Regions from separate parts of the Micromonospora sp. NPDC005173 genome, predicted to be linked through region 1. Evidence: predicted binding sites of a transcription regulator. Region 1 holds the regulator's gene; each other region holds the start of a gene.
What was found. The regulator HrcA, encoded in region 1, represses chaperone genes, less so after heat shock. The targets are predictions, from matches to a motif close to GGTTNGCACNCTCNNNNNGAGNGTGCNAACC.

Region 1 (10,119 bases):
TCTCGCCCGGGCCGTGGTCGACGCTGCCCTCGTCCATGGGGAAGGCGAGCACGTCGGTCGGACCCTCGCCGCCCATCCAGCGGTGGTTCAGCTCGGTCATGTAGTCGATGTCGACCAGCAGCACGGACAGCTCGGCGAGGGGGTTGACCCCCATCTCGTCGAGGGCGTGCCGGGCGACGGCGAGCACGGCGTCGGTATCGACGTCGACGCCGGACTCGTTGGCGATCTCGATGGACAACTGCTTTCCTCTGCTTTAGCGGCGTCGGCCGGCCCGGCCGCCCTGGGCGGGTCGCCCGGGCACGGCGTGGACACCCTGCGCCTGCTGGTTCTCCCGCTCGGCGTCCCAGCGGGCGTACGCGTCGACGATCTGCCCGACCAGCTGGTGGCGGACCACGTCGGAGCTGGACAACTGGGCGAAGTGCACGTCCTCGACGTTCTCCAGGATGTCCCGGACCACCCGCAGACCGCTGGTCGTCCCACCGGGAAGGTCCACCTGGGTGACGTCACCGGTGACGACGATCTTGGAATTGAAGCCGAGCCGGGTGAGGAACATCTTCATCTGCTCGGGCGTCGTGTTCTGCGCCTCGTCCAGGATGATGAACGCGTCATTGAGCGTCCTGCCCCGCATGTACGCCAGCGGGGCGACCTCGATCGTGCCCGCGGCCATCAGCTTCGGGATCGACTCCGGGTCGAGCATGTCGTGCAGCGCGTCGTAGAGCGGGCGCAGGTACGGGTCGATCTTCTCGTTCAACGTGCCGGGCAGGAAGCCCAGCCGCTCGCCCGCCTCAACCGCCGGTCGGGTCAGGATGATCCGGTTGACCTGCTTGGCCTGCAACGCCTGGACGGCCTTCGCCATCGCCAGGTAGGTCTTGCCGGTGCCGGCCGGGCCGATGCCGAAGACAATGGTGTGCGAGTCGATCGCGTCGACGTACCGCTTCTGCCCGAGCGTCTTGGGACGGATGGTGCGCCCGCGCCGGGAGAGGATGTTGAGCGTCAGGACCTCGGCGGGCCGCTCGGCGCTACCCTGCTCGAGCATGCCGACGGTACGTCTTACCGCGTCAGTGGTCAGGGTCTCGCCTTTCTCGATGAGTTCGAGTAGCTCGCTGAAGACCCGCTCGGCGAGGGCGTTGTCCGCAGGGGCGCCGGTGATGGTGATCTCGTTGCCACGGACGTGCACGTCACTGGTGACCGAGCGTTCGACGAGTCGAAGGATCTCGTCACCCGCGCCAAGCAGATTGACCATGATCTTCGAGTCGGGCACGGTGATCCTGGTCTGCACCCGGGGCGGGCCGGGAGGTGGGGTGCCGGTCATAGGTCGGGCCGAAGGCCCCTGCGCACCTGCTCTCGATCTCAGCGCCGGCTCTACTGGCACGGCGTGCGGACGTTACACCCATCGTATCGGGTCAACGCGGCCCGCATCGTGTCCATTTCCGCTGGCCGCGATCAACTCCCGGACCGGAAGTCGTACCGGTCGAAGGTCTCCTGGTGGCGCGAGAAGCGGTACGTCGCCCAGTGCATCCGGACCACCGTGCCGGCCTCGTCCCGGGTCATCCTCAGCAGCTCGCCGGCCTCCCGACCGGAGACCGTGCGGAACACGTCCGGGCGGTCCGGCAGCGGGGTGAACACCGCTGGTGGGCGCCCCGCCGGGTCGCCGGCCCCGCGCGCCCGCAGGGTGCCGTCGTGCCAGGAGAAGACGTACTCGAAACCCTCACCCCACCAGCGGCCGAGCATGCCCCGCAGGGCCGCCGGAGCGGGTGGGCCGGGCCGCCACGGCTCGATCTCGGCTGGGTCGTGCTCGACCGCCGCGGCGAGCAACTGGTGCGGCAGGTCGAACAGCTCGGCCGCCGTGCCGGAGGAGCCGAGCACCGCGGCACCCATCGCGCCCGCCGTGCCGTCGCCACCCCGCCGGCCGTAGACCGCGGCCAGGAAACCGGGCATCGCCCCGTCGTGCCCCACGTGCACCACCCGCTCGCCCTGCGGGATGAGGATCAGCCCGAGCCCGAAGCCGGCGCCCCAGAGCGTCTCGTCGGTGGTGGTCAGCGGCCAGCGCATCTCGTCCAGGGTGCCGGGGGTGAGCACCGCGCCGGCCGGGTCGAGCGCCGCCGGGTCGGCGAGGAACGCCGCCCAGCGGGCCATGTCGGTCGCGGTGCTCCAGAGCTGGGCGGCCGGGCCGACCGCGCCGAAGTCGGTCGGCGGCTCCGGATGCGCCTCGTCGGAGTACGCGTCGACCAGGAACCCGGTGGCCGCAGCCGGGCCGGGGGTCACCGTGGTGTCGGTCAGCCCCAACGGCGTCAGCACCCGCTCGGTGAGCACCTGTGCCCAACTGCCACCGCGCAGGCGGGCGACCAGCTGGCCGAGCACGGCGAGCCCGAGGTTGGAGTAGTGGAAGCGGCGGGCCGGCGGCAGCACCCGCTCGGCCCGGTCCAGCTCGGCCACCAGCCGATCGGCGTCCGGCGCGCTCAGGGTGTCCCAGACGTCACCGAACGGCTCGCGCTGCAGGCCGCCGGTGTGCGAGAGCAGCCGGCGGACGGTCAGCTCTCCGTGCGCCGGCAGGTCCAGGTGCCGGCCCACCGGGTCGTCCAGGTCCAGCAGCCCGTCGTCGCGGCACTGGAGGGTGAGCACCGCGGTGAACGTCTTGGTCACCGAGCCGATCCGGAACTGGGTGCGCGGTCCCAGCGCGTTGTCGCTGCCGGTGTCGCCCACAGTGCACTGCCACAGCGGCCGGTCGGCCCGGTGCAGCGCCGCCGACACCGCCGGCACCCGGGCGTCGGCCTGCACCCGGCGGACCAGGCGGCCCAGCCGCTCGTCCACGCGGGCGTCGGGGCCCGGTCCAGTGCTCACGCCAGGTCCCGGGCGAGCATCGGGCCGAGCGGCGCGCCACCGAGCAGGTGCGCGTGCGCGTGGAAGACCTCCTGGCCGCCGTACGCGCCGGTGTTGAACATCAGCCGGAATCCGTCGCCGAGCAGCCCCTCGTCGTCCGCCACCGCGGCGGCCGTGGCCAGCACCTCACCGGCCAGCGCCGGGTCACCCTCGGCGAGGGTGGCGACGTCGGCGTAGTGCTCCTTCGGAATGACCAGGACGTGCACCGGCGCCTTCGGGTCGATGTCCCGGAAGGCGAGCGTGGTGGCGGTCTCCCGGACCACGGTGGCCGGGATCTCCCCGGCGACGATGCGGCAGAACAGGCAGTCGGATCCCATCCGGGCAGTGTAAGGAAAGGGCCCCCTGTCAACGCCTCCGGTGGCGCACGGGTCCCTTCCCGGCGTTCGCGCCGGCTACGGCAGGATGCCCTGCATGACGGATCGGGCGGTACTGGTGACCGGGGCCTCGCGCGGAATCGGGCGGGCGGTGGCGACAGCGTTCGCGGCCGGCGGCGACCGGGTGGCGATCCACCACCGCGACTCGGCGGACGCGGCCGAGGAGCTGCGCGCGCAGCTGCCCGGCGAGGGGCACGTGGTGGTCCGCGCCGACCTCACCGACCCGGATGCGGTGCGGGCCATGGTGGACCGGGCCGCCGAGCTGCTCGGTGGGCTGGACGTGCTGGTCAACAACGCCGGGGTGTACGGCGACCGGGACGACCCGCACCCGATCTTCGGCGCGTCCTACGAGCAGTGGCAGCGGCGCTGGCGGCAGGTGCTGGAGACCAACCTGACCGGTGCCGGCAACGTCATCTGGTGTGCCGCCCAGCACATGCGGGAGCGCGGCGGCCGGATCGTCAACGTCTCGTCCCGGGGCGCGTTCCGCGGCGAGCCGCAGCAGCCGGCGTACGGCGCCAGCAAGGCGGGGCTGAACGCGCTGGGCCAGTCCCTCGCCGTGGCGCTCGCGCCGTACGGCATCGCGGTGGCCACCGTCGCGCCGGGCTTCGTGGCGACCGACATGACCACCGAGCACCTGCGCGGCGAGAGCGGCGCGGCGATCCGCGCACAGAGCCCGTTCGACCGGGTGGCCCGGCCGGAGGAGATCGCCGCCGCGGTGCACTGGCTGGCGTCGCCGCAGGCCGAGTGGGCCTCCGGCACCATCGTCGACCTCAACGGCGCCTCCTACCTGCGCAGCTGACCGCCGGGGTACAGCTGTCGGACGGTCACCAGCGGCCGAGCCGGGTGGCGAGCACGCTGAGCGCCGCGACCCCGGCCGTGGAGGTGCGCAGCACCGCCGGCCCGAGCCGCACCGGCCGGCCTCCGGCCGCGCGGAACGCGGTCAGTTCGGCCGCGTCGATGCCGCCCTCGGGGCCGACCACCAGGACGATCTCCCCGGCGGTCGGCAGCTCGGCCGTGGTCAGCCGCTCCTCGGCCTCCTCGTGCAGCACGAACCCGGCGGCGGCACCGGCGATCCGGCGGGCCACCGTGGCGGTGGACTCGTCCGGTGCACCGGCCACCACTGGCAGCCACGGCCGGCGGGCCTGCTTGGCCGCCTCCCGGGCGGTGGCCACCCACTTCTCCCGGGCCCGTACGCCCCGGTCACCGCGCCACTGGGTCACCGAACGGGCCGCCGCCCAGGGCACGATCTCGTCGACCCCGACCTCGGTCATCGCCTGCACGGCCAGCTCACCCCGGTCGCCCTTGGCGATGCCCTGCACGGTCACCAGCCGGGGTACGGGCGCGTCCGCGTACCCCCGGGAGGTGATGGTGAGCTCCAGGCTGCCCCGGCCGACGGCGGTTACCACGGCGGCGGCCGTGCCGCCCCGGCCGTCGGCGAGCAGCAACTCCTCGCCGACCCGCAACCGCTGCACGGTGGCGGCGTGGTGCCCCTCGGGACCGTCGAGGGTCAACGCGTCGGCGGTGGGCAGGGACTCGACCAGGAACAGCGGCGCGGACACGATGATCAGGCTAGCCGCAGTGGTCAGGCGTGACCGTTGAACGCGTCGCGCATCCGGGAGAAGAAGCCGCCCTGCTTGGACAGCTCGGCGACCTCCTCGCCGCGGGTCTTGGCGAAGTCGCGCAACATCCGCTCCTGGTCCGGGTCGAGCTTCGTCGGCGTCCGGACGTCCAGGTGCACGTAGAGGTCGCCCCGGCCGGTGCCGCGCAGGTGCGGCACACCCCTGGCGCGCAGCCGCAGGGTGCTGGCCGGCTGGGTGCCGGCCTTGACGTCGACCGTCTCCTCGCTGTCCAGCGTCTTGATGGTCAGTCGGGTGCCCAGTGCCGCCGCGGTCATCGGCACGGTGACCCGGCAGTGCAGGTCGTCGCCCTTGCGGGAGTAGACGTCGTGCGGCCGCTCGTGGATCTCCACGTAGAGGTCACCGGCGGTGCCGCCACCCGGGCCCACCTCGCCCTGCTGGGCCAGCCTGATCCGCATGCCGTCCTCGACACCGGCCGGGATCTTGACGGTCAGCGAACGGCGGGTACGCACCCGGCCGTCGCCGGCGCAGGTGGGGCAGGGGTGCGGGATGGTGGTGCCGTAGCCCTGGCAGACGGTGCACGGCCGGGCGGAGACCACCTGGCCGAGGAAGGTGCGCTGCACCGACTGCACCTCGCCCCGACCGCCGCACGCCTCGCAGGTGGCCAGGTGGGTGCCGGCGGCCGTGCCGGCGCCGGAGCAGGTGGTGCAGAGCACCGCGGTGTCGACGGTGATCGGCGCCTCGACGCCGAACGCCGTCTCGTGCAGGTCCAGCTCAAGGCGCAGGATCGCGTCGGCGCCCGGCCGGGTCCGCGGACGCGGGCCACGGGCGCCACCCGCCGCACCGCCGAAGAACGCGTCCATGATGTCCTGGAAACCGACGAACGGGCCGGCCCCGCCCGGACCGCCCGGACCACCGGCGCCGCCGCCACCACCGGGGGCGAGCGGGTCGCCGCCCAGGTCGACGATCTGCCGCTTCCGGTCGTCCGAGAGGACCTCGTACGCGGCGTTGATGTCCTTGAACTTCTCCTGTGCCTCCGGGTCCGGATTGACGTCCGGGTGGAACTGGCGCGCCAGCTTGCGGTAGGCGCGCTTGATCTCGTCGTCGGAGGCTTCCCGGCTCACACCGAGAATGCCGTAGTAGTCCCTGGCCACTGCGTTCCGTGTCCTCATGTTCGTCTCGCGTTGCGCCGGTCGTCGGCCGGAGCCGGCCGTCGGCCCTGACTGGTCAGTTCTGGGCCAGCAGCTCGCCCACGTAGCGTGCCACGGCGCGCACCGTGGCGATGTTGCCGGGGTAGTCCATGCGGGTGGGCCCCAGCACCCCCAGGCCGCCCACGATGGTGGCGCCGGGGCCGTACCCGGTGCTGACCACCGAGGCGGCGCGCAGGTTGTCGAATTCGTTCTCGTCGCCGATCAGCACCCGGGTCGTGCTCGGCTCGGTCTCGCCGATGAGCTTGAGGAGCACGACCTCCTCCTCCAGCGCTTCGAGGATCGGGCGCAGCGAGCCCTGGAAGTCGAGCAGGCCGCCCCGGGTGAGGTTGGCGGTGCCGGCCAGCGCGATCCGCTCCTCGTGCCGCTCGACCAGCGTCTCCAGCAACACCGTGGCGAGGGTGGTCATCGTCGGACGCAGCTCGGTCGGCGCCTCTTCGACCAGCGTCTGCACCAGCGGCGGCGTATCGGACAGCCGGGCGCCGGCGAGCTTCTCGTTGACCAGCCGACGCAGGTCGGTGACGTCGTCGGCGGGCACCGGCCCGGGCAGCTCGACCAGCCGCTGCTCCACCCGACCGGTGTCGGCGATCATGACGAGCATCAGCCGGGTGGTGGAGATCGGCACCAGCTCCAGGTGCCGCACCGAGGATCGGGCCAGGCTCGGGTACTGCACGACGGCGACCTGCCGGGTCAGCTGGGCGAGCAGCCGCACGGTGCGGTGCACCACGTCGTCGAGGTCGACCGCACCGACCAGGAAACGCTCGATGGCCCGGCGCTCGGCCGGGCTGAGTGGCTTGACCCGGGACAGCCGGTCGACGAAGAGGCGGTAGCCGCGGTCGGTGGGCACCCGGCCGGCACTGGTGTGCGGCTGCCGGATGTAGCCCTCCTCCTCCAGCACGGCCATGTCGTTGCGGACCGTGGCCGGGGAGACGCCGAGCTGGTGCCGCTCGACCAGCGCCTTGCTGCCGACGGGCTCCTGGGTGGAGACGTAGTCCTCGACGATGGCGCGGAGCACGGCTAGCTTGCGGTCGTCGAGACCCATCCTCCGCACCTCCTGTCGCACGTCGGCCGCCGGCCACGGTGGGGCCGGCGGACCGTCCTGGCACTCGACTGTAACGAGTGCCAGTCTACGTCGGCGTACCCGCCGGCGCGATGATCAAGGTCGTCGCTGTCCGTTCAGCCGGGCCGACCCGGCGGTGTCGCTCTGGTGCGGCGTTGCCACGGGCCCTTACCGTGACATCCATGACTGAACCACCTCGCCCTCCCGGCGCGGGAGACCCCGGCGGATACCCGACGGACCCGACATCCCCGCCGCCATCTCCGGGCGCCTCGGCCGAGCCACCCACCGCACCACTGTCCGGGGCACCCGGCCCGGGCGGCTATCCCCCGGCCGGTGGCTATCCGCCGCCCACTGGTGACCAACCGCCGTCGGGTGGCTACCCTCCGTCGGGCGGCTATCCGCCAGCCGGGGGCTACCCTCCTGGCGGCTATCCGCCCGGTGGCGCCTACGGCGGCCCCGGCGGCGGCTACGCCAACAACGAGGACAAGACCTGGGCGCTGGTCGCGCACTTCGGCGGCGCCGCCGGGATGATCATCAGCGGCGGCGTGCTCGGCTGGATCGGCCCGCTGGTGGCGATGCTGGCCCGGGGCAACCAGTCCCCGACGGTTCGGGCGCACGCGGTGGCGGCGCTCAACTTCCAGCTCATCTGGTCGATCGTCGGCCTGGTCGGCTGGGTGCTCTCCTGCATCGTGATCGGCTTCATTCCGGTCGCGGCGGCGATCATCCTCGGCGCCGTGTTCGGCATCATCGCCGGGATCAAGGCCAACGAGGGCCAGCTCTACCGCTACCCGCTCTCCGGCAGCTTCATCAAGTGATCCGGGCCGGCCGCTCCCCCGGCCGGTCCGGCACACCGTCGCGCCGACCGGGGGGCGGCGCGACGGTCAGGGCAGCAGGTCGCGGACCACGGCGTCGGCGAGCAGCCGGCCGCGCAGGGTGAGCACCGCCCGGCCGGCCGCGTACTCCGGGGCGGCCAGCAGGCCGCCGGCCAGCGCCCGCTCGGCGCCGGCCCGGCCGGTGGCGTCGAGCACCGCCAGCGGCAACCCGGTGGCGAGCCGCAGCCGGAGCATGACGTCCTCCATGTGCGCCTCGTCGACGGTGAGCACCTCCCGGGCCAGGCCGGGCGACGCGCCGGCGGCCAACCGCTGGGCGTACGCCGACGGGTGCTTGACGTTCCACCAGCGCACCCCGCCGACGTGGCTGTGCGCCCCGGGGCCGAGACCCCACCAGTCCGCGCCGGTCCAGTAGAGCAGGTTGTGCCGGCACCGGGCCTCGTCGGTGCGGGCCCAGTTGGAGACCTCGTACCAGGACAGGCCGGCTGCGTCGAGGGCGGCCTCCGCAGCCAGGTAGCGGTCCGCGGCGACGTCGTCGCTGGGGTACGGCAGCTCACCGCGACGCATTCGGGCGGCCAGCCGGGTGCCGTCCTCCACGATCAGGGCGTACGCGCTGACGTGGTCCACCCCGGCGGCCACCACCTGGTCCAGAGAGGCGGCGAAGTCCTCGGCCCGCTCCCCCGGAGTGCCGTAGATCAGGTCCAGGTTGACGTGCTCGAACCCGGCGTCGCGCGCCTCAAGGGCGGCGGCGGTGGCCCGGCCGGCACTGTGCCGGCGGTCGAGGATCGCCAGCACCCCCGGTGAGGCGGACTGCATGCCGAGCGAGATCCGGGTGTAGCCGGCTGCCCGCAGCAACTTCAGCGATTCCGGGGTGACCGACTCCGGGTTGGCCTCGGTGGTCACCTCGACGTCGGCGGCGAGCCCCCAGGTGCGGTCGATGCCGTCGAGGATGCGGGCCAGGTCGTCGGCGGGGAGCAGGGTGGGCGTGCCACCGCCGACGAAGACCGTGTCGACCCGCGGCGGTGGGCTGTCACCGAGCACCCGGGCGGCGAGCGCCAGCTCGGCCAGCACCGTGTCGGCGTACCCCTCACGGCTGGCACCGCCGCCCAGCTCGCTCGCCGTGTAGGTGTTGAAGTCGCAGTAGCCGCAGCGGCTGGCGCAGAAGGGCACGTGCACGTACACGCCGAAGCCGCGCTGGCCGACCGCGGCGGTGGCGGTGGCGGGCAGCGATCCGTCGACGGGGACGGTCTCACCATCTGGAAGGACGCCGGGCATGGCCACTAGTGTGCCCGGCATGACCTCTCCCGACGTCCTCGTGCGGGTCGCCACGGCCCGCGGGGTGACCACCCTCACCCTGGACAGCCCGCACAACCGCAACGCACTCTCCACAGCCCTGATGACCCAGCTACTGGGCGGGCTGGCCGACGCGGTCGCCGACGAGGCGGTCCGGGTGATCGTGCTGGACCACACCGGCCCGGTCTTCTGCTCGGGTGCGGACCTGAAGGAGACCGCCTTGGCGTACGCCAGCGGGACGGTGCCGGCCGGGATGCTGGGCGAGGTGCTCGCCGCGATCTGGGAGTGCCCCAAGCCGGTGCTGGCCCGGGTGGCGGGGCCGGCGCGGGCCGGCGGGTTGGGCCTGATCGCGGCCGCCGACCTGGCGGTCTGCGCCGACGAGGCGACGTTCGCCTTCACCGAGGTGCGGATCGGGGTGATCCCCGCGGTCATCTCGGCGACCGTGCTGCCCCGGCTGCACCCGCGCGCCGCCGCCGAGCTGTACCTGACCGGGGACACCTTCGACGGCCGGCGGGCCGCCGAGATCGGCCTGGTCACCGCCGCCGTCCCGGCGGACGGGCTGGACGCGGCGGTACGCCGGTACTGCGACTCGCTGGTGCGCGGCGCGCCCGGCGCGCTGGCCGGCGCGAAGGACCTGCTGCGCCGGCCGGGCACCGCCGAGCTGCGCGGCGAACTGGCCCGGCTGTCGGCGCTGTCGACGGGCTACTTCCTTGGCGACGAGGGACGCGAAGGGGTCACCGCGTTCCGGGAGAAGCGGGACGCCAGCTGGGTACCCGCTGCGGATTAGCCGGTTTGTCCTGCCGACGGCGGGGAACGCCACTCTGGCCTTCCCCGCTCCCCTCGGGCGTGAACCGGTCGGACGACCCGGACGACGCCATCGGGGACGTACGCTTGGCG
Region 2 (10,119 bases), on a different contig from region 1:
TGATCTCCTCTCCGACCACGAGCAGACCATGACGGGGTCGGCCGGGGAGGGGGTTCCCGGCAATCCTCCGAACTTTTCCGACAGATGGGGCAAAAGCCGCAAGTTCTGGGGCGTTCTCGATCACAGAAGTGTGAGCCGGGGACAGCCCGGGTACCGAGAAATCCAGGCCGGAAACGGTGCGCCTGCGCGGCCCGCCGCCCGGAAGCCGGCCACAAGGATCTCGCGGTGCCGCGCGGGAGGAGGGGTGCTGATGTCGAACGTACGTAGACTGCCCGGACCCATCGTCGATCTCTGGGACTGGCAGCGTCTCGGTGCCTGCCGTGGGCGGGACAGCGCTCAGTTCTTCCACCCCGACGGCGAGCGGGGCTCCTCCCGGTTGCGTCGGGAGTCCTCCGCCAAGGCGGTCTGCCGTGCCTGCCCGGTCCGTGCCGAGTGCGCCGCGCACGCGCTGTCGGTCCGCGAGCCGTACGGCGTGTGGGGTGGCTTCAGCGAGTCGGAGCGGCTACGCCTGCTCGCCGTCGGCTGGGAGGACCTGGCGGACCGCCGGCAGGCCCGGGTCGACGTGACCCGACTGGAGGCCCGACTGGGCCACCCGCACAAGTCGACCGTCCCGGCCCAGCGCAACGTCGCCTGACCCGGCACTCCCCCGCGACACCGCGAACCGCGCCCCCACCCGCTGAGGGCGCGGTTTCCGCGTCTTCCGGGTCGGAGCGCACGGATCTTGGACAGTTTCCGCTCCGTTCGCACGGAGCGGAAACTGTCCAAGATCTCCACGGGAAACCCCTGCACCGCCGCCGGCTCGCGGTCAGCGGACGTTGACGGTGACCGTGTGCCAGCCGGTGGCACCGTCCGGGACCACACCCTGCTCACGCTCGGTCTGGGTCTCCCCGGTCGCATCGGTCGCCCTGACCTGGAGCCGGTGCTCGCCCGGCGTGGCGTCCCAGCGCCACGACCACTGCACCCAGGTGTCCACCGACACCGTCGGGGCCAGCTCCGCCTCCTGCCAGGGGCCGCCGTCGACGCGCACCTCGACCCGGCGGATGCCCCGGTGCTGCGCCCAGGCCACCCCGGCCACCGTCACCGGGCCGGCAGTCAGCCGGTTACGCGAGCGCGGCGCGTCGATCCGCGACTGGGTCTTGATCGGCCCCTGGACGGACCAGCCCCGCGGCACCCAGTACGCGTCGAAGTCGGCGAACCGGGTCAGCTCCAGCTCTGTCACCCACTTGCACGCCGACACGTAGCCGTACAGGCCGGGCACCACCATGCGGACCGGGAAGCCGTGCTCGACCGGCAGCGGCTCCCCGTTCATGCCGATCGCCAGTAGCGCGTCCCGCCCGTCGCGCAGCGCGGCGGTGGGGGTGCCGCAGGTCCAGCCGTCGACCGACCGGCCGACGACCTGGTCTGCGTCCGCGTCCGGCTGGACCTCGTCCAGCAGTTCACGCAGGGGTACGCCGAGCCACCGGGCGTTACCGATCAGGTCCCCGCCCACCTCGTTGGAGACGCAGGCCAGCGTGACGTACCGCTCGACCAACGGCCGGGCGAGCAGGTCGGCGTACGTGTAGGTGCGCTCGGTGCCGACCCGCCCGTGGATCCGCAGCCGCCAGGTCGCCGGGTCCACCTGCGGCACCACCAACGCGGTGTCGATCCGGTAGAACCCGAAGTTCGGGGTGACGTACGGCGCGAGCTGGGCCAGCGAGAGGTCGGCGCCCGCCGGCAGGGCCGGTGCGGGGGCGACCGGCGCGGGCAGCCGGATCGCCTCCCGGGCGGCGGACACGCCGCGCCGCCCGGCCAGCCAGCGCCCGCCGAGTCCGGCCACCGTGGCCGTACCCAGCAACACCCCGGCGCCGGTGAGGAATCTCCGCCGCGACTCCGGGTTGACCCCGTCGTCCGACGCCCGCCCGACGGGCACCGGCGGCGCGGCCGGCGTCACCGAGCCCGGCAAGCCGTCCGAGCCCACCGAGCCCGCCGGCGCGGCCGGAGTGGGTGGAGTGGGTGGGGACCAGGGCCACGGGTCCAGCTCCAGCGGACCGGCGATGAACATCCACAGCACCAGGGCGCCGAGACCGCCGCCGACCAGCGACGGCAGCGCGTCGGCGGCGTCCGCGCCGGGACGGGTCAGCGCGGCGGCCACGCCGACGGCGGCGAACGCCGCGATGCCGGCCAGGCCGAGGGCCAACCGGCGCACCGCCAGCACCCCCAGCAGCGCGGCGAACGCTCCCAGCAGCAGCGCGGTGCCGACCAGGAGCGCGATCTTGTCGGCGGTGCCGAAGAGGTCGATAGCGAGCTGCTTCAGCGACTCCGGGACGGCGTCGACGACCACCCCGCCGACCGCGACCAGCGGTGCCGACCGGGGCCCGGTCAGCACCGCCACCGGTTCCGCGATCCCGATCGCGACGGCGGCGGCGGTGACTCCGGCCAGCGCGGCGTACCGCCGCGACATGGTGCTCATCGGCCCAGTGTGCGCGGTCATCTCACCCGGTCGCCAACCACGTCAGCGCTCGGTGCTGACCCCGGACGCGGACCGGGGCACACCGTCGTACGACGGTGTGCCCCGGGAAGGTACCGCTACCGGGTCAGAAGCCCGGGCCGTGCTGGTGGCCGTGACCGTGGCCGTGCCCACCGCCGGCGGCCGGCTCGGCCTGCTCCGGCTTCTCCACCACGAGGCTCTCCGTGGTGAGCAGCAGGCCGGCGATCGAGGCGGCGTTGGTGACCGCGTTGCGGGTCACCTTCACCGGGTCGATGATGCCGGCCTTGACCAGGTCGACGTACTCGCCGGTGGCGGCGTCGAGGCCGTGGCCCCACTCCTTGCCGGCGACCTTCTGGACCACGACGTAGCCGTCGTGGCCGGCGTTCTGCGCGATCCAGCGCAGCGGCTCGACCAGCGCCTTGCGCACGATCGAGACGCCGACCTTCTCCTCACCGGTGAAGCCCAGGTCGTCGTCGAGCACCGGAAGGATCTGCACCAGGGCGGCGCCGCCGCCGGGCACGGTGCCCTCCTCGACCGCAGCCTTGGTCGCCGCGATGGCGTCCTCGATGCGGTGCTTGCGCTCCTTCATCTCGACCTCGGTCGCCGCGCCCACCTTGATCACGGCGATGCCGCCGGAGAGCTTCGCCAGCCGCTCGGCCAGCTTCTCCCGGTCCCAGTCGGAGTCGGAGGCCTCGATCTCCTTGCGGATCTGGGCCACCCGGTCGGCAACGTCGGAGGACTGGCCGCCGCCGTCGACGATCGTGGTGTTCTCCTTGTCGACCACGACGCGCCGGGCGGTGCCGAGCACCTCCAGGCCGACCTGGTCGAGCTTGTAGCCCAGCTCCGGGGCGACCAGCTCGGCGCCGGTGGAGATCGCGATGTCCTGGAGCATGGCCTTGCGGCGGTCACCGAAGCCCGGGGCCTTCACGGCGCAGACCTTGAGGGTCTTGCGCAGCGAGTTGACCACCAGGGTGGAGAGCGCCTGGCCGTCCACGTCCTCGGCGATGATCAGCAGCGGCTTGCTGTTCTGCAGGACCTTCTCCAGCAGCGGCAGCAGCTCCTCGATCGCCGAGATCTTCTGGGTGGTGACCAGGATGTACGCGTCCTCAAGGACGGACTCCTGACCCTCCAGGTCGGTGACGAAGTTCGGCGAGATGAAGCCCTTGTCGAACTGGAGACCCTCGGTCACGTCCAGTTCGGTGGTGAGCGCGGAGCCCTCCTCGACGGTGATGACACCGTCGCGGCCGACCCGCTCCATCGCCTCGGCGATCAGCTCGCCGATGGTGGAGTCCTGCGCGGAGATCGTCGCCACGTTCGCGATCGACTCCTTGCCGGTGACCTCGGCGGCCCGGCCGAGCAGCGCCTCGGAGATCTTGGTGGCCGCCGCGTCGATGCCTCGCTTGAGGCCGGCCGGGTTGGTCCCGGCGGTGACGTTGCGCAGGCCCTCGCGGACCATCGCCTGGGCCAGCACGGTCGCGGTGGTGGTCCCGTCGCCGGCGACGTCGTTGGTCTTGGTCGCCACCTCCTTGACCAGCTGCGCGCCGAGGTTCTCGTAGGGATTGGTGAGCTCGATCTCCTTGGCGATGGTCACACCATCGTTGGTGATCGTCGGCGCACCGAATTTCTTGTCCAGGACGACGTTGCGCCCGCGCGGGCCGAGGGTGACCTTGACCGCGTCAGCGAGGGCGTTGACACCGTGCTCCAGCAGGTGCCGGGCGTCGTCCGAGAAGCTAAGGATCTTCGCCATGAATGTCCCTTCGAAGCGCCGTTGCCCCGGCCCGGCGAGCCGGACCGGGGCAACGACACTGATCGGTTGCTTACTTCTCGATGACCGCGAGGACGTCGCGGGCGGAGAGCACCAGGTACTCCTCGCCGGCGTACTTGACCTCGGTGCCGCCGTACTTCGAGTAGAGGACGGTGTCGCCGACCTTGACGTCAACCGGAACTCGGTTGCCGTTGTCGTCGACGCGCCCCGGGCCGACAGCGAGGACAGTGCCCTCCTGCGGCTTCTCCTTGGCGGTGTCGGGGATCACGATGCCCGACGCCGTGGTGGTCTCAGCCTCGTTCGCCTGGACCACGATGCGGTCCTCGAGCGGCTTGATCGCAACCTTGGTCGCGGTAGTCACGGGCATACCCTCCTGGGGTACTGGTTTCGTTGCCGGTCGGCGAGGCCAACCAGCGTCAATCTGCCTCATGCCACCGGGCGGGGCCGTCGTCGCGGGTGCCGGTCCGCCTGGCGTTTCGCACCCGGGTCGTGAGACCCGGGAGCTGGCACCCTCAGGGTGAGAGTGCTAATCGCAGGTTATTCCGTGGCTAGCACTCCGTCAAGGAGAGTGCCAACGCACCCTCCGCCGTGTCGCCACAGTTCCGCCAGTCGTTACCGCAACACGCCGGGAGCACCTCGCCGCACCGTGGCCACCTCCCTACCGTCGGTTGCCACCACCGGATGCCGACGAAGGGGAGCCGAGTGACCCGGATACCGACCCTGACGTTCCTGCACGAACAGCTACGCCGGGCACGCCAGGCGCGCGGGCTCAGCCAGGAGGAACTGGGCAAGCTGGTCAACTACTCATCGTCGTACGTGAGTGCGGTCGAGACCGGGCAGAGCCCGGTCAAGCCGGACTACCTGGCCCGCATCGACTCAATCCTGGACACCGGCGGCCTCTTCGTCGGCATGCTGGAGCTGGTCCGCTTCCACGCCGCGCCCGACTGGTTCCGCCCGTGGGACGAGATCGAGCGGGAGGCGGCGGCGCTGCGCTGGTACGACCCGACGGTGATCCCCGGCCTGCTCCAGTCCGAGGGGTACGCGCGGGCGATGCTCGGCGTGGGCGGCGAGCTGACCGCCGAAGAGGTGGAGACGCGGGTGGTGGCCCGGCTCGCCCGGCAGTCGCTGCTGACCGCCGACCCGCGCCCGCAGCTCGTCGCGGTGCTGGAGGAGCACACGCTGCGCCGCCAACTCGGCGACCGGGAGACCATGCGCGACCAGCTACAGCACCTGCTGGCCGTGGGCACCGCACCGAACGTGCAGGTCCGGGTCGTGCCGGCCGACGCCCCCTGGCATGTCGGGCTCAACGGCCCGTTCATCCTGGCCCGGCTTGAGAGCGGTGCCGAGCTGGTCCACCTGGACAACCAGCTCCGGGGGCAGACCGTGGACAGCCCGAACGACGTTGCCGCCCTGGAGCGGCGCTGGGAGACTGTGACCGGCGAGGCGCTGCCATGCCGGCAGTCCGCCCGGCTGATCGAGGAAGTGGTGCAGACATGGACCTGACCCACGCCACCTGGCGCAAGGCCTCCCGCAGCAACAGCAACGGCGGTGCCTGCGTCGAGGTCGCCGACAACCTGCCCGGCGTGGTCGCCGTGCGTGACAGCAAGGACCCGACCGGGCCGGCGCTCACCTTCACCCCGGCGAACTGGCGGGCCTTCGTCGCCGCCACGCCCACCGACTGACACCACCGTCCAGCCAGCCCGGCCGGCCCGGGACAATGACCGGGTGGATCTCGACCAGCTCGCTGCGCTGCGTACCCCCGAGGGGTCGGCCGCGCTCGCGGCGGCGGCCGGGCTGGCCGGCGGTGACCCGCTGGCCGCGGCGTCGGCCCTGCGCGCGACCGGCGTGCCGCCGGCACTGGCCTCGGCGGCACTGACCCAGGCCGAGCTGCGCCACCGGGCGGTCGGCAAGTTCGGCCCGGCCGCCGCCGGGATGTTCCTCACCCGCGCCGGGCTGGAGCAGGCCACCCGCCGGGTGGTCGCCGACCGCCGGGCCGCCCGGCTGCGGGCGGCCGGCGTGCGCACCCTGGCCGACCTCGGGTGCGGGCTCGGTGCCGACGCGCTCGCCGCCGCCCGCGCCGGCATCCGGGTGTATGGGGTGGAGGCCGACCCGGTGACCGCCGCGATGGCCGCCGCCAACGCCGCCGCTGCGGGGCTGGCCGAGCTGTTCACGGTCGAGTGCGGCGACGCCACCACGTTCGACGTCTCCGGCGTCGATGGCGTCTTCTGCGACCCGGCCCGACGCCGCGCCGGCACGGGGCGACGGATCTTCGACCCGCGCGCCTACTCGCCACCGTGGGACTTCGTCACCGGGCTGGCCGAGCGGGTGCCGCGCACCGTGGTGAAGGTCGCGCCGGGGTTGGACCACGCGCTCATCCCGACCGGCGCGGAGGCGGAGTGGGTCAGCGTGGACGGCGACCTGGTCGAGGCGGCGCTCTGGTGCGGTGAGCTGGCCGAGGTGCCCCGCCGCGCCACCGTGTACCGGCAGGAGGCGGGCGGTGACGAATTCCGCTGCCACCAGCTCACCGGCTCGGGTGCCGCCGAGGCGCCGGTCGGGCCGCCACGCCGCTACCTGTACGACCCGGATCCGGCGGTGGTCCGCGCGCACCTCGTCGCCGAACTGGCCGGCGAACTGGACGCCACCCTCGGCGACCCGAGCATCGCCTACCTCTACGCCGACCGCCCGACCCGCACCCCGTACGCGCGCTGCCTGGAGATCACCGATGTGCTGCCGTTCTCGCTGAAGCGGCTGCGGACGCTGCTGCGCGACCGCCGGGTGGGTCGGGTGGAGATCCTCAAGCGGGGTTCCGCGCTCACTCCGGAGCAGCTCCGGCGGGACCTGCGGCTGGCCGGTGACACGGCGGCGAGTCTGGTGCTCACCCGGGTCGCCGGGGCACCGACCGTGCTGATCTGCCGCCCGGTCGACTAGGTTCCAGAGTGTGGCGGGACAGGGCACTCCGGCGACAGCACTGCTGACCAAGCGCGGCATCGCGCACCGCACGCACCCGTACCGGGTGGCGCCGGACGCGCCGAACTACGGCGCGCTGGTGGCGGCGGCGCTCGGTGTACCGCCGGAGCGCGTGTTCAAGTCGCTGGTGACCGACGTCGACGGCGCGCTCACCGTGGCGGTCGTCCCGGTCACCGGCGAGCTGGACCTCAAGGCGCTCGCCGCAGCGGTCGGCGGCAAGCGGGCCGCGCTGGCCGACCGGACGGTCGCCGAGCGGGCCACCGGCTACGTACGGGGCGGAATCAGCCCGCTCGGGCAGCGCCGACGGCTGCCCACCGTGCTGGACGACTCCGCGCTGGACCTGCCGACGATCTACGTCTCCGCTGGCCGGCGTGGTCTTGAGCTTGAGTTGGCCGCCGCGGATCTGGTGGCGCTGACCGAAGCCCGGACCGCTCCGCTCCAGGCCCACTGACCGCTCGGTCCAGGGGAGGCCGACAGCGCCCACGTCCGCGCCAGATGATCACCGGGTGACGGCCGCGTTGCCGAACTGTTACCCCGACGAACGAAGTCCCCGCCCCGGCAGTCTTGTGGACGCGGCGACAGCGCCATACGTTGCCGGGCACAACAAACACCACACTCCCCACCCCCGGAAAGGACCCTGCACATGCGTAAGGGGCTCCTCACCTTCGCCACCGCGGGCCTACTGGCCACCGGCGGCACGGCGGCCTGTGGCGACACGTTCGGCGGAGTCGACCAGGCTGGCTCCGCCAAGACCCCGAAGATCGGCGTGATCCTGCCGGACAGCAAGTCCTCGGCGCGCTGGGAGGGCGCCGACCGCAGGTTCCTGGAGGAGGCGTTCCAGCGCGCGGGGGTCAAGTACGACATCCAGAACGCCCAGGGTGACAAGAGTCAGTTCCAGACCATCGCCGAACAGATGATCACCAACGGCGTCACCACCCTGATGATCGTGAACCTGGACTCCGGCACCGGCAAGGCCGTACTCGACAAGGCGAGGTCACAGGGGGTCGCCACCATCGACTACGACCGGCTCACCGTGGGCGGCTCGGCGCTCTACTACGTCAGCTTCGACAACGAGGCCGTCGGCAAACTCCAGGGTGAGGGCCTGGTGAAGTGCCTGGCCGACAAGGGCGTGCGGAAGCCGGCCGTGTCCTATCTGAACGGTGCACCGACCGACAACAACGCCAGTCAGTTGAAGAGCGGCTACAACTCGGTGCTCCAGCCGAAGTTCGACGCGGGCGAGTACACCCAGGGACCGATGGACGCGGTGCCGGACTGGGACAACGCCCAGGCCGCCACGATCTTCGAGCAGCAGCTGACCCAGGCCGACGGCCGCATCGACGGGGTGATCGCCGCCAACGACGGCGTCGCCAACGCTGTCATCTCGGTGCTGAAGAAGAACAAGCTCAACGGCAGGGTGCCGGTCACCGGCCAGGACGCTGACCCACAGGGCCTGCAGAACGTCCTCGCCGGCGACCAGTGCATGACGGTCTACAAAGCAATCAAGGAGGAGGCCGAGGCCGCGTCCGACCTCGCCGTCGCGGTCGCCCGGGGCAGGACCAAGGACACCGGGCAGACGGTCCGCGACCCGGAGACCGGCCGGGCCGTCCCCGCGGTCCTGCTGAGCCCCCGGGCCGTCTACCGGGAGGACATCGCGGACGTCATCGCGGACGACTTCGTCACCCGGGACGAGGTCTGCTCCGGTGGATACGCCAAACTCTGCGCCGAAGCCGGCGTCCGCTGATCGGCGTCCAGGCGACCCCGCCGACCGGCACGGCAGCAGACCTCCGCGCCGGACGGTGCCCGCCGGGCGCGTCCCAGAGCATCCCCTCCATCCGAAGGAGACCCCCCGTGTCCGGGAGACCCCTGCTGGAACTCCGTGGGATCGACAAGAGCTTCGGTCCCGTCCAGGTGCTGCGCGACGTGGCCTTCTCGGCCCATCCGGGTGAGGTGACCGCGCTGGTCGGCGACAACGGCGCCGGCAAGTCGACCCTGGTCAAGTGCATCAGCGGCATCCACCCCACCGATGCCGGTGAGTTCCTCTTCAACGGCGAGCCGGTGACCATCAGCAGCCCCCGGGACGCCGCCGCCCTCGGCATCGAGATCGTCTACCAGGACCTCGCGCTCTGCGAGAACCTCGACATCGTGCAGAACATGTTCCTCGGCCGGGAGAAACGCAACGGCATCGTGCTGGACGAGGCGACCATGGAGCAGATGGCCGCCGAGACGCTCGCCGGGCTCTCCGTCCGCAGCGTCACGTCGCTGCGCCAGCACGTCTCCAGCCTCTCCGGCGGGCAACGCCAGACCGTGGCCATCGCCAAGGCGGTGCTGTGGAACAACCGGCTGGTCATCCTCGACGAGCCGACCGCCGCCCTCGGCGTGGCGCAGACCGCCCAGGTCCTCGAACTGGTCCGCCGGCTGGCCGACAACGGCCTCGCCGTGGTGCTCATCTCGCACAACATGAACGACGTCTTCGCCATCTCCGACCGGATCGCCGCGCTGTACCTCGGCCAGATGGTCGCCCAGGTGAGGACCACCGAGATCACCCACGCCCAGGTCGTCGAGCTGATCACCTCCGGCCGCTCGGGCGGCTTCGGGCTCGCCGCCGACCCCGCCCCGGGCGGCACCGACAACGGCCTGTGGCCGGCCGATGTGAGCACAGGAGGCGTCCGATGACCACCACCGCCGTACGCCGGGATGACTCCCCGACCGTGCCCGAGGTGCCGACCATCGGCAGTCACCTGCGCACCTACCTGAGCCGGGTCCGCGGTGGTGACGTCGGTGGCCTACCGGCCGTCCTGGGGCTGGTCGTCCTCGGCACGGTCTTCTCGATCATGCGGCCGTCGTTCCTGTCGGCCGGCAACTTCGCCAACCTGTTCACGCAGGGCGCGGCGGTCACGCTGATCGCCATGGGCCTGGTCTT
Region 3 (10,119 bases), on a different contig from region 1:
GCGCCGCGTCCGGCGACATCGCCAGTGCCCCCGAGCCGACTGGAAGCGCCGCGCTGGCGGACATCATCGGCGGCTCGGCCGGACCCGGGCGGAGGCCGGCCGGGCCCGGTCCGGTGCCGCTGCTCGCGGTCGCCGCCGGGCTGGCGCTGCTGCTGCCGTGGGCCTGGCTGGGCGCGCTCGGCGGCCTGCTGGAGACCGCGCTCGCCCTGCTGGCGGCGGCCGCACTCGGTGCGCTGGCCGCGACGCTGCTGGACGCCGCCTTCTGGTCCCGGTTCGCGATCGGCCGGCCTCCCCGGCCGGCCCGGTTGGTCCTGGTCGGCGGCCTGGTCGCCGGGGTGACGCTGCTGCTGCTCGCGGCCGGCACCGGCCAGTCCGGCGCGCAGCTACCCGCGCTGCTGACCCTGCCGCCGGTGGGCTTCGCGCTGGCCGCCCTGTGGGCCGCGACCTGGCGTCCGGCCGCCGACGGGACGGCAGACGCCGGGGAACCGACGGCGGACGCCGGGCGCGCTGGTCGGGCGGCGACCGGCTGGCTGGTGGGCCTGACCGTGCTCGGCCCGCTGGCCTTCACCGACCCGGAAGAGATCAGCGTGCTGTTGGCCGGCACCCGCGACGTGCCGTTCTGGGTAGCGGCCGCCGCCGGTGTCGGGCTCGCCGTCGCGGTCCTGGTCGCCATCGGGTACGCGCTGCTGCTGGCCCGGCCGGCGGCCCGCACGCCGAGCCGGCGGATGGCCGCGCTGACCGCAGTGGTGCTGCTGGTCACGGCCGTCGTCGTCGACGTCGGGCCCGGGCAGCCCGGCCTGTACGGCGAACGGCTGCTGGTGGTGCTGCGCGAGCAGGCCGACCTGACCGGCGTGCCGGCCGGTGTGCCGGGCCGGGCGGGGCGGGAGGCCCGGGCGGCGGAGGTGTACCGGCGACTGGTGACCACCGCCGACCGGAGCCAGGCCGACCTCCGTCGGGAGCTGACCCGGCTGCGGCTCAACCCGGTGTCGTACTACCTGGTGAACGCGGTCGAGGTGGACGGCGGTCCGGCGGTGCGGGCCTGGCTCGAGCGCCGACCGGGGGTGGCCCGGGTGCTGGTCAGCCAGCGACTGCGGCCACTGCCGGCCCCGGCCGGGCAGAGCCGGGGCACCGCCCCCGCGCCGACCGGTCCGGAATGGAACATCCGCCAACTCGGCGCCGACCGGGTCTGGTCGCAGCTCGGGGTGACCGGCGCGGGCATCGTGGTGGGCAGCTCGGACTCCGGGGTGGACGGCACCCATCCGGCGCTGCGGGCCGGGTTCCGGGGCGGGGACGACTCCTGGTTCGACCCGTGGGACGGCACCCGGACCCCGACCGACCAGGGCGGGCACGGCACCCACACGGTGGGCAGCGCGGTCGGGCGGGGCGGCATCGGGGTGGCGCCGGACGCGCAGTGGGTGGGCTGCGTCAACCTGGACCGCAACCTGGGCAGCCCGGGGCACTACCTGGAATGCCTTCAGTTCATGCTGGCGCCCTTCCCGGCCGGCGGTGACCCGTTCACCGACGGCCGGCCGGAGCGCGCCCCGCAGGTGCTGACCAACTCGTGGGGCTGCCCACCGATCGAGGGCTGCGACCCGGGTGTGCTGCGACCGGCCACCGCCGCGCTGGATGCCGCCGGGATCTTCGTGGTCGCGGCGGCCGGCAACACCGGCCCATGGTGCGAGTCGATCGCCGACCCGCCCGCGCCGTACCCGGACGTGTTGACCGTGGGCGCGGTGGACGCGCACCGACGGGTTGCCGAGTTCTCCTCGCGGGGGCCAGTGCCGGGCGGCCTTCGCAAGCCGGACGTGCTGGCGCCGGGCGTGGACGTGGTGTCGGCCATGCCGGGCGGGGGGTACGCCGCGCTCGACGGCACCTCGATGGCTACCCCGCAGGTGGCCGGGGTGGTGGCGCTGATGTGGTCGGCGAACCCGGCGCTGGTCGGCGACCTGGCCCGGACGCGGCAGATCCTGCGGGACACCGCCACGCCGGCCGTGCCGACCTACCGCTCCCGCAACGCGGCGGACGCCTGCGGCGGCCCGGCGAACGTCACCGGGGCCGGCCAGGTCGACGCCTACGCCGCCGTCCGAGCCGCCCGGCCCTGAGCCTGCGGCTGTCCTCATCAACACGATGGCGGGAGTCGAAACCGGTACTCGGTGATCTAGGGTCGCGACCATGGACGCCGAGATCACCATCACCGAGCTGACCGTCGACCTGACCCCCGCCGTGGTGCGGCTCTGCGAGCAGGCGCTCGACCTGCCGGAGGACGCCACCGAGGCGGGGCCTGTGGTGGACGCGCTCTGGCCCCGGGCCGCCGCCGACCGGCTGGTCGTCGGGCTGGGCGCGTATCGGGGTGGGGACCTGGTCGGAGTGCTGCTCTGCTCGGTGTCATCGGCCGACCCGGGTCTCGGGCACGTGGACCTGGTCGCGGTGCTTCCGGAGCAGCGTCGCCGGGGTGTCGGCAGGGCGCTGCTGAGGCGGGCCGAGCGGGTGCTCGCCGAGCGCGGGGCGACCGAGGTGCTGCTGGCCGGGAACCCGCCGTACTACGCCTGGCCGGGCATCGACGTGCGCTACACCCCGGCGGTCTGCACCGCCCTGGCACTGGGTTACCGACAGGATCGGACCGCCTGGAACATGACCGCCGACCTGTCGTACGACGAGTCGCCGGCGCTGCGGTCCACCGAGGCGGCGGAGCGGCGGCTGGCCGGGCAGGGCATCACGGTACGTCGGGCGGAGCCGGCGGACCTACCGGCGCTGGCCGCGTTCGCCCGGTCCACCTTCGGTGGCGCGTGGGACGGGGAGCTGGCCGGGTCGGTGGGTCGCGAGGGCGCCGGTTGCCACCTGGCGGAGCGGGCTGGCGAGTTGCTCGGCTTCGCCGCCTACGGTTCGTCCCGACCGAGCTGGTTCGGGCCGATGGGCACCGCGCCGGCCGCCGAGGGTTCGGGCATCGGCGGGGTGCTGCTGCGGCGCTGCCTACGCGACCAACGGTCGGCGGGGCTGGACCGGGCGCAGATCGGTTGGGTCGGGCCGGTGCCGTTCTATTCGGGCAGCGCGGGCGCCCGGATCGAGCGGGTCTTCTTCCTGTACCGACGGACGCTCAACGGCGAATAACGGGCGAATAGGATATAGACCCAGATAGTCCCATTCGCCCGCGTCGGGCATCGACGCCCCCTACCGTTTCGGTAGAGGAGGCAGCCATGACCACGGATGACGACCAGACCGAGGACGGCCCGCCCGTCACCTGGAAACCGGTCGGCGAACTCCCCGGCCAACTGCCGTTCGACCGGCTCGACTACGGCGACGCCGAGCAGTTGGCCGAGATGGCAGAACCGGTGATCGAGGAGCCGCAGGAGATGGTGGACGCTCCCATCCAACTGCCTCCGCCGTACGACCGGGCGCAGAAGCGGCGCAACCAGCGCCCCCTGCCCACCTGACGACGAACGGGGCGGACCGCGTCAGCGGCCCGCCCCGTTCGGTGTCGGAACTGGACTCAGAAGTCCATGTCCCCGCCACCCGGGCCAGCCGGGGCAGCCGGGGTCTTCTCCGGCTTGTCCGCGACAACGGCCTCGGTGGTGAGGAAGAGCGCCGCGATGGAGGCGGCGTTCTGCAGCGCCGAACGAGTCACCTTGGCCGGGTCGATGATGCCCGCGGCCAGCAGGTCCACGTACTCGCCGTTGGCGGCGTTGAGGCCGTGACCCGCTTCGAGGTTACGGACCTTCTCCACCACAACGCCGCCCTCGAGGCCGGCGTTGACGGCGATCTGCCGCAGCGGGGCGTCCAGCGCGACCTTGACGATGTTGGCACCGGTCGCCTCGTCGCCGACCAGGTCCAGCTTGTCAAAGGCGGTCTTGCCGGCCTGCACCAGCGCGACGCCACCACCCGGGACGATGCCCTCTTCGACGGCGGCCTTCGCGTTGCGAACGGCGTCCTCGATGCGGTGCTTGCGCTCCTTGAGCTCGACCTCGGTGGCCGCGCCGACCTTGATCACCGCAACGCCGCCGGCCAGCTTGGCCAGCCGCTCCTGCAGCTTCTCCCGGTCGTAGTCGGAGTCGCTCTTGTCGATCTCGGCCCGGATCTGGTTGACCCGGCCCTGGATCTGCTCGGCGTCGCCGGCACCATCGACGATGGTGGTCTCGTCCTTGGTCACCACGACCTTGCGGGCGCGGCCCAGCATGTCGAGGGCGACGGCGTCCAGCTTGAGGCCGACCTCCTCGCTGATGACCTGGCCACCGGTGAGGATGGCGATGTCGGCGAGCATGGCCTTGCGGCGGTCACCGAAGCCCGGCGCCTTGACGGCGACGGACTTGAAGGTGCCCCGGACCTTGTTGACGACCAGGGTGGCCAGGGCCTCGCCCTCGATGTCCTCGGAGATGATCAGCAGCGGCTTGCCCGACTGCATGACCTTCTCCAGGATCGGGAGCAGGTCCTTGACCGACGAGATCTTGCTGTTGACGATCAGGAGGTAGGGGTCGTCGAAGACGGCCTCCATGCGCTCCGGGTCGGTCATGAAGTAGGCCGAGATGTAGCCCTTGTCGAAGCGCATACCCTCGGTGAGCTCAAGCTCCAGGCCGAAGGTGTTGCTCTCCTCGACGGTGATGACGCCTTCCTTGCCGACCTTGTCCATCGCCTCGGCGATGATCTCGCCGACGGTGCTGTCGCCAGCAGAGATGGAGGCGGTGGAGGCGATCTGCTCCTTGGTCTCGACGTCCTTGGCGAGCTTGGACAGCTCCTCCGAGACGCTCGCGACCGCAGCCTCGATGCCCCGCTTCAGGGCCATCGGGTTGGCGCCAGCGGCCACGTTGCGCAGGCCCTCACGAACCAGGGCCTGGGCCAGGACGGTCGCCGTCGTCGTGCCGTCACCGGCAACGTCGTCGGTCTTCTTGGCGACCTCCTTGACCAGCTCAGCGCCGATCTTCTCGTACGGGTCCTCGAGCTCGATCTCCTTGGCGATGCTCACACCATCGTTGGTGATGGTGGGGGCACCCCACTTCTTCTCGAGCACGACGTTGCGGCCCTTGGGGCCGAGGGTCACCTTTACGGCGTCAGCGAGCTGGTTCATGCCTCGCTCGAGGCCGCGGCGCGCCTCTTCGTCGAACGCGATCATCTTGGCCATACGGCGTTGTCCTCCTGGACACTCACGGGCCACCCGAGATGTGTGCCTCGGATGGGCCGCCTGGTGTACGCACCTTGGGACGTCGCCACCTGGCGACGACGACGTCCTTCGGCCGGGCCGGATAGCCCGCGACGACCGGCCATGTGCCGCCCCGGCGTCTCCACGCCGGTGCAACCTGGCCCCACCGTCCCGACCATTGGCACTCGCGGTATGCGAGTGCCAATACCTTGTTTAGCACTCTCCCCTGCCGAGTGCAAGCACGACTGCCGCTGTCAGCCGAGTTCCGCGGCCAGCCCGGCGCTGTTCACCGGCCCCTCATGAGCCCGCTGCTCGGCGTACGTCACCAGCAGCCCCACCATCTGCGCCAGATAGGCGGGGAGAGCCAGCACCGCTCCGAGGGCGAGAACCAGCACCACGCCGATCGCGGAACCTGGAGCGGCGAGCGGATCGACTCCGAACGGGGCGGTGCCGACCCCCTCCAGCACGCTCGCGACGAAGGTGCCGACAATCACCACCGCACCCACCAGCGCCACCCGCCCCAGCAGCAACCCCAACCGGTCGTGGAACATCCTGAACGACCGGCCGATCGGGTTGTGCCGCTCGAAGAGATAGACCGGCCCGGCCATGCTGAGCGCGAAGGTGAGGTAGATGCCGGGCAGGATGCAGAAGCAGATGCCCAGGCCGACGATCAGGCTGATCGCCAACGTCCACCCCCAGAGCCCGAGCGCCCGGCGCACGCCGTAGCGCAGCGCCTCACCCAAGCTCACCGGCCCACCGGCCGCCTGACGGGTGATCACCCAACTGCCGGCGGCCCAGCCCACGGACTGCACCAACCCGATCAGCACGCTGCCGACGATGATCACCAGGAACAAGGACGCCAGGTCGGTGAAGAAGTTGTCGGGCAGCGAGGTCGACTCGTCGACGGCGTTCGTGTCCCACTCCGCGGTCGGATCCAGCCCGAGCGAGAGCACCGACAGCACCGCCGCCGGCAGCACCTGGGTGAGCAGCAGGATGGGCAGCAGCAACCGCCAACCGCGCTGGAGCGCACCCAGGCACCGGTTGAACCAACCGCTCAGCCCGGCGCCGGGCGGCGTGACCAGCCGGTCGGACGGGTCGATGCCGGGCGGATACCACCCGGCGGCCGGTGGCCCGGGATACCAGTGCTGCCCACCGTACGGCCCGGAACCGATCGGGTAGCCGCCGGTGGGCGGGAACACCCAGCCCTGCGGCGGCGCGCCCGGTGGCGGCCCCCAAGCAGGCACGGTCGGATCCCAGCCGGGCGGACTGCCCGGCGGCGGGCCTCCAGCCGAAGCGGGCGGCGCGGTCGGATCCCAGCCGGGCGGGGTCCCCGGCTGCGGGCCCCAGGGGGACGGCGCGGTTGGGTCCCCGCCGGGCGGGGTGCCCCCGGGCGGGAGCCCAGCGGCACCGGGCGCGGTCGGGTCACCACCGGGCGGCGGGCCGGACGGGTCGGGCTGACCCGGTGGTGGGACGGCCGGGGGCGGCTGGTCGGACATGAACCCTCCTCAGCAACGGCTGGAACGGTTCACGATCCTCCAGGGTCCGGCCGCGCGGCGCAGCCCCGGGCCGGCGGCCTTACTGGCGGTGCCCGCTCAGGCGACGACGCGCACCCGCTCCGCCTGCGGACCCTTCTGGCCCTGGGCGATCTCGAACTCCACCCGCTGACCGTCGTCCAGCGCCTTGTAGCCGTCCATCTCGATCGCGGAGAAGTGGACGAACACGTCCTGACCGCCGTCGACGGCGATGAAGCCGTAACCCTTTTCGGCGTTGAACCACTTCACGGTGCCCTGTGCCACGGTGCACTTCCTCACTCTGCGCGGCGTGCCATGCCCCTGGCGCGCGGCACGGGCCGGCGCCGTCGGACCACCCACTCGGCGATCGATGACTACCGCTGAAACAGGTGACCGAAATCGCACGCTACACGAGGAGTGACGGCCGCGCACGACCACAAATCGGGCGCATCGGCGCCGTTTCCGACAGCACGAAGTCGGCCTCGTTTTCGATCAACCCGATCCACGCTCATGACTACCACGGCGCGGGCAGCCCGCCGGCCGTCCGGCGGCGATCGAGCACGCCGAAACCGTCGTCCACCCCTGTGATAGGCATGCGGGCATGACCACCGATCCGGGCGGAGTCGCCCTCCGGCAGGCGAAGGTCCGTCGGGTCCGGCCGGAGGACGCCGCCCGGATGCGGGCGCTGCGCCTGGAGATGCTCGCCGACGCACCGCTGGCCTTCCTGGAGACCGTGGCCGAGGCCGCGGCCCGCTCCCACACCGAGTACGCCGCCCGGGTCGCGTCCACCGCGACCGGGTCCGGTACCGCGCAGTTCATCGCCGACCCGGGAGGCCGGCTGGTCGGGCATGCCGGGGGCACGGCCGCGCCATACGAGGCGGGGTTGACCGTGATCTACGCCGTCTACGTCACGCCGGCCTGGCGGGGCATGGGGCTACTCGGCGAGCTGGTCGACGAGGTGGCCGCCTGGTCGCGCGCCTGTGGCCGGCCGGAGTTGCTGCTGGAGGTGGTGGTCGGCAACAACCGCGCCTACCGGGCCTACCAGCGGCTCGGCTTCACCGACACCGGCGTACGCGTCCCGCACCCGACCATCCCCGCGCTGACCGAACTCCAAATGCGACGACCAGCCTGAACCCCAAGAACCCTCCCAAGGCAGAACCCCGGTGATGTTTTCCAAGAGCCGGCTGCGTCGCGCCTAGCGTGCGCCGAGAGGGTTTCCGGGGCAGCCCGCCCCGCAGGGATCAAGCCTGACCGCCCGGAGCGGGGCGGGCTGCCCCGGAAACCCCAACAGCAACCAAAGACCAACGATCAGACAGGCCGCCGCGACTGCACGATCCGGAACCGATTCGCCACGTACGCGCCGTCGGTCAGCGCCGAGTTGGCCGCCGCGTTGGCGCCGCTGCCGTGGAAGTCGGAGAAGGCCGCCGACTGGTTCACGAAGACCCCGCCGGTGAGGTTGCAGGACAGGTGCACCCCGACCTCCACCGCCACCGCCTCGGTCGCGTCCAGCACCGCCTCGTCCGTGGAGTAGACCCCCGCGGTGAGCGCGCCCTTCTCGCCGACCGTCCGGTGTAGCAGTTCCAGGCTGTGCGCGGTGGAGTCGGTGGCGATGGCGAACGAGATCGGCCCGAACCACTCCCGGCCGTAGGTCTCCGCGTCGTCCGCGCCCAGCTTCACGATGGTCGGGGTACGCACCACCGCGTCGGCGTACGACGGGTGCGTGACGGCCCGCGACTCCAGCACCGGCTCGCCGACCTTGGTCACCTCGGCCAGCCGCTCCAGCACCCCGTCGTTGACGATGGCACCGGTCAGCTCCACACCCCGGGCCGGGTCGGCGGTCAGCTTGCCGACCGCCGCGGCGATCCCGCCGGCCACCTCGTCGAAGCTCTTGTGTCCCTGGTCGGTCTCGATGCCACCGGCCGGGATGAGGAAGTTCTGCGAGGTGGTGCACATCTGGCCGCTGTACAGGGTCAGCGTGAAACCGAGGTTGCGGCACATGCCGGCGAAGTCGTCGGTGGAGTCGATCACCACCGTGTTCAGCCCGGCCTTCTCGGTGTAGACCGCCGCCTGCCGGGCGTGCGTCTCCAGCCAGTCGCCGTACTCGGTGGAGCCGGTGAAGTCGACGATCTTCACGGCCTGGTGCAGGGCCAGGTCGCTGGCGAGCTTCTCGCCGGGCGTCTCGGCGGCCAGCGTGATCAGGTTCGGGTCGAAGCCGGCCTCGGCGAGCACCTCCCGGGCGTACTTCACGGTGATGGCCAGCGGCAGCACCGCGCGCGGGTGCGGCTTGACGATCACCGGGTTACCGGTGACCAGTGAGGCGAACAGCCCCGGGTACGAGTTCCAGGTCGGGAAGGTGTTGCAGCCGATCACCAGCGCCACCCCGCGGGGCACCACGTGGAACGTCTTGGTCATCCGCAGCGGGTCACCCTTGCCGGCGGACTTCTCCCACCCGGCCGTCGCCGGGTGCCGGGTCATCTCGGCGTACGCGTACGCCAGCGCCTCCAGCGCCCGGTCCAGCGCGTGCGCGCCGCCCGCTTGGAAGGCCATCACGAACGCCTGGCCGCTGGTGAACTGCACCGCGTTGGCCAGCTCGAAGATGTTCTTGTGCAGCCGGTCGAGGATCTCCAGGCAGACGCCCACCCGGGCCTGCGGGCCGGCGTCGCGCCACGCCGGCAGCGCGGCGGTGGCGGCGGCGACCAACTGGTCCACACCGGCGTGCGGGTAGCGCACCGCCAACTCCACCCCGAACGGGCTCGCCTCGGTGGCGACCCGGTCGCCGGTGTCCGGCTGGTCGAGGGGGAAGTCGCCACCCAGGTACGCCTCGAAGGCGGCCTTGCCGTCGGCGGCGGCGGTCTCGCCGTACACCCGAGGGCTGGGGGACTCGGGATAGGCGGACCAGTAGCCCCGCTCCGTGATCGCGGTCAGCGCACGGTTGAGGGTGTCGGCGTGCCTGTCGTACAGGGGATGCGGGGTCTCCGTCATGCCCGCCATCATGCCTGAGGAGCGCCCGTGAGCAGTAGCGCCGATACCCGTCAGAGAGTGAGCTGCCAGTTGCTCCAGGAGTCCACCGGGCGGAACCCGAGCCGCTCGTTGATCGCCACCATGTAGCTGTTGCTCGCCGCGTTGAAGGTGTCGATGACGCGTACCTCCTGCTCGTGGGTGAGCAGATGATGCAGGTTCTCAATCTTGGCGAGCAGGCCGAGCCGGTGCCCCCGGTGGGCCGGGTCGACGATGGTGATCTGTTGGAACGCGTGCCAGTCGGCGGAGGCGCCCACGTCCAGCAGCGTCCAGGCGACCAGCCGGCCGGACTCCTCGTGCAGCACCCCGAGGTTGTAGCGCCGCCGACCCCGGGCGTCCAGGGCCCGTTCGGTGCCGCGGATCCGCTCGGCGTCCACCTGCTCCGGTTCCCACTGCACGTCTCCCATGGGCGCGTCCATGAGCAGCCTGCCGTCCAGGTAGGCGACGTCCGCCACGTACTCC

Region 2: the regulator HrcA is predicted to act here: its motif matches at 4,734-4,764, upstream of groES (co-chaperone GroES).
Region 3: the regulator HrcA is predicted to act here: its motif matches at 5,305-5,335, upstream of groL (chaperonin GroEL).

What each region holds. Positions count from the first base shown of each region.
Region 1 is NZ_JBEXIK010000020.1:27,595-37,713, forward strand. Features, by position in the region: gene ybeY (rRNA maturation RNase YbeY) at 1-238, opposite strand, end outside; gene ABZV00_RS21900 (PhoH family protein) at 254-1,312, opposite strand; gene ABZV00_RS21905 (serine hydrolase domain-containing protein) at 1,444-2,841, opposite strand; gene ABZV00_RS21910 (histidine triad nucleotide-binding protein) at 2,838-3,197, opposite strand; gene ABZV00_RS21915 (SDR family oxidoreductase) at 3,292-4,053, shown strand; gene ABZV00_RS21920 (16S rRNA (uracil(1498)-N(3))-methyltransferase) at 4,079-4,813, opposite strand; gene dnaJ (molecular chaperone DnaJ) at 4,837-5,985, opposite strand; gene hrcA (heat-inducible transcriptional repressor HrcA) at 6,059-7,081, opposite strand; gene ABZV00_RS21935 (DUF4870 domain-containing protein) at 7,282-7,914, shown strand; gene hemW (radical SAM family heme chaperone HemW) at 7,981-9,204, opposite strand; gene ABZV00_RS21945 (enoyl-CoA hydratase-related protein) at 9,224-10,009, shown strand.
Region 2 is NZ_JBEXIK010000016.1:129,105-139,223, forward strand. Features, by position in the region: gene ABZV00_RS19725 (WhiB family transcriptional regulator) at 251-634, shown strand; gene ABZV00_RS19730 (molybdopterin-dependent oxidoreductase) at 806-2,449, opposite strand; gene groL (chaperonin GroEL) at 2,574-4,214, opposite strand; gene groES (co-chaperone GroES) at 4,285-4,599, opposite strand; gene ABZV00_RS19745 (helix-turn-helix transcriptional regulator) at 4,935-5,735, shown strand; gene ABZV00_RS19750 (DUF397 domain-containing protein) at 5,726-5,914, shown strand; gene ABZV00_RS19755 (methyltransferase domain-containing protein) at 5,958-7,160, shown strand; gene ybaK (Cys-tRNA(Pro) deacylase) at 7,171-7,650, shown strand; gene ABZV00_RS19765 (substrate-binding domain-containing protein) at 7,843-8,940, shown strand; gene ABZV00_RS19770 (ATP-binding cassette domain-containing protein) at 9,048-9,872, shown strand; gene ABZV00_RS19775 (ABC transporter permease) at 9,869-10,119, shown strand, end outside.
Region 3 is NZ_JBEXIK010000002.1:237,974-248,092, forward strand. Features, by position in the region: gene ABZV00_RS04140 (S8 family serine peptidase) at 1-2,102, shown strand, start outside; gene ABZV00_RS04145 (GNAT family N-acetyltransferase) at 2,173-3,108, shown strand; gene ABZV00_RS04150 (hypothetical protein) at 3,195-3,431, shown strand; gene groL (chaperonin GroEL) at 3,488-5,110, opposite strand; gene ABZV00_RS04160 (hypothetical protein) at 5,383-6,372, opposite strand; gene ABZV00_RS04165 (cold-shock protein) at 6,721-6,924, opposite strand; gene ABZV00_RS04170 (GNAT family N-acetyltransferase) at 7,241-7,771, shown strand; gene paaN (phenylacetic acid degradation protein PaaN) at 7,948-9,621, opposite strand; gene ABZV00_RS04180 (GNAT family N-acetyltransferase) at 9,672-10,119, opposite strand, start outside.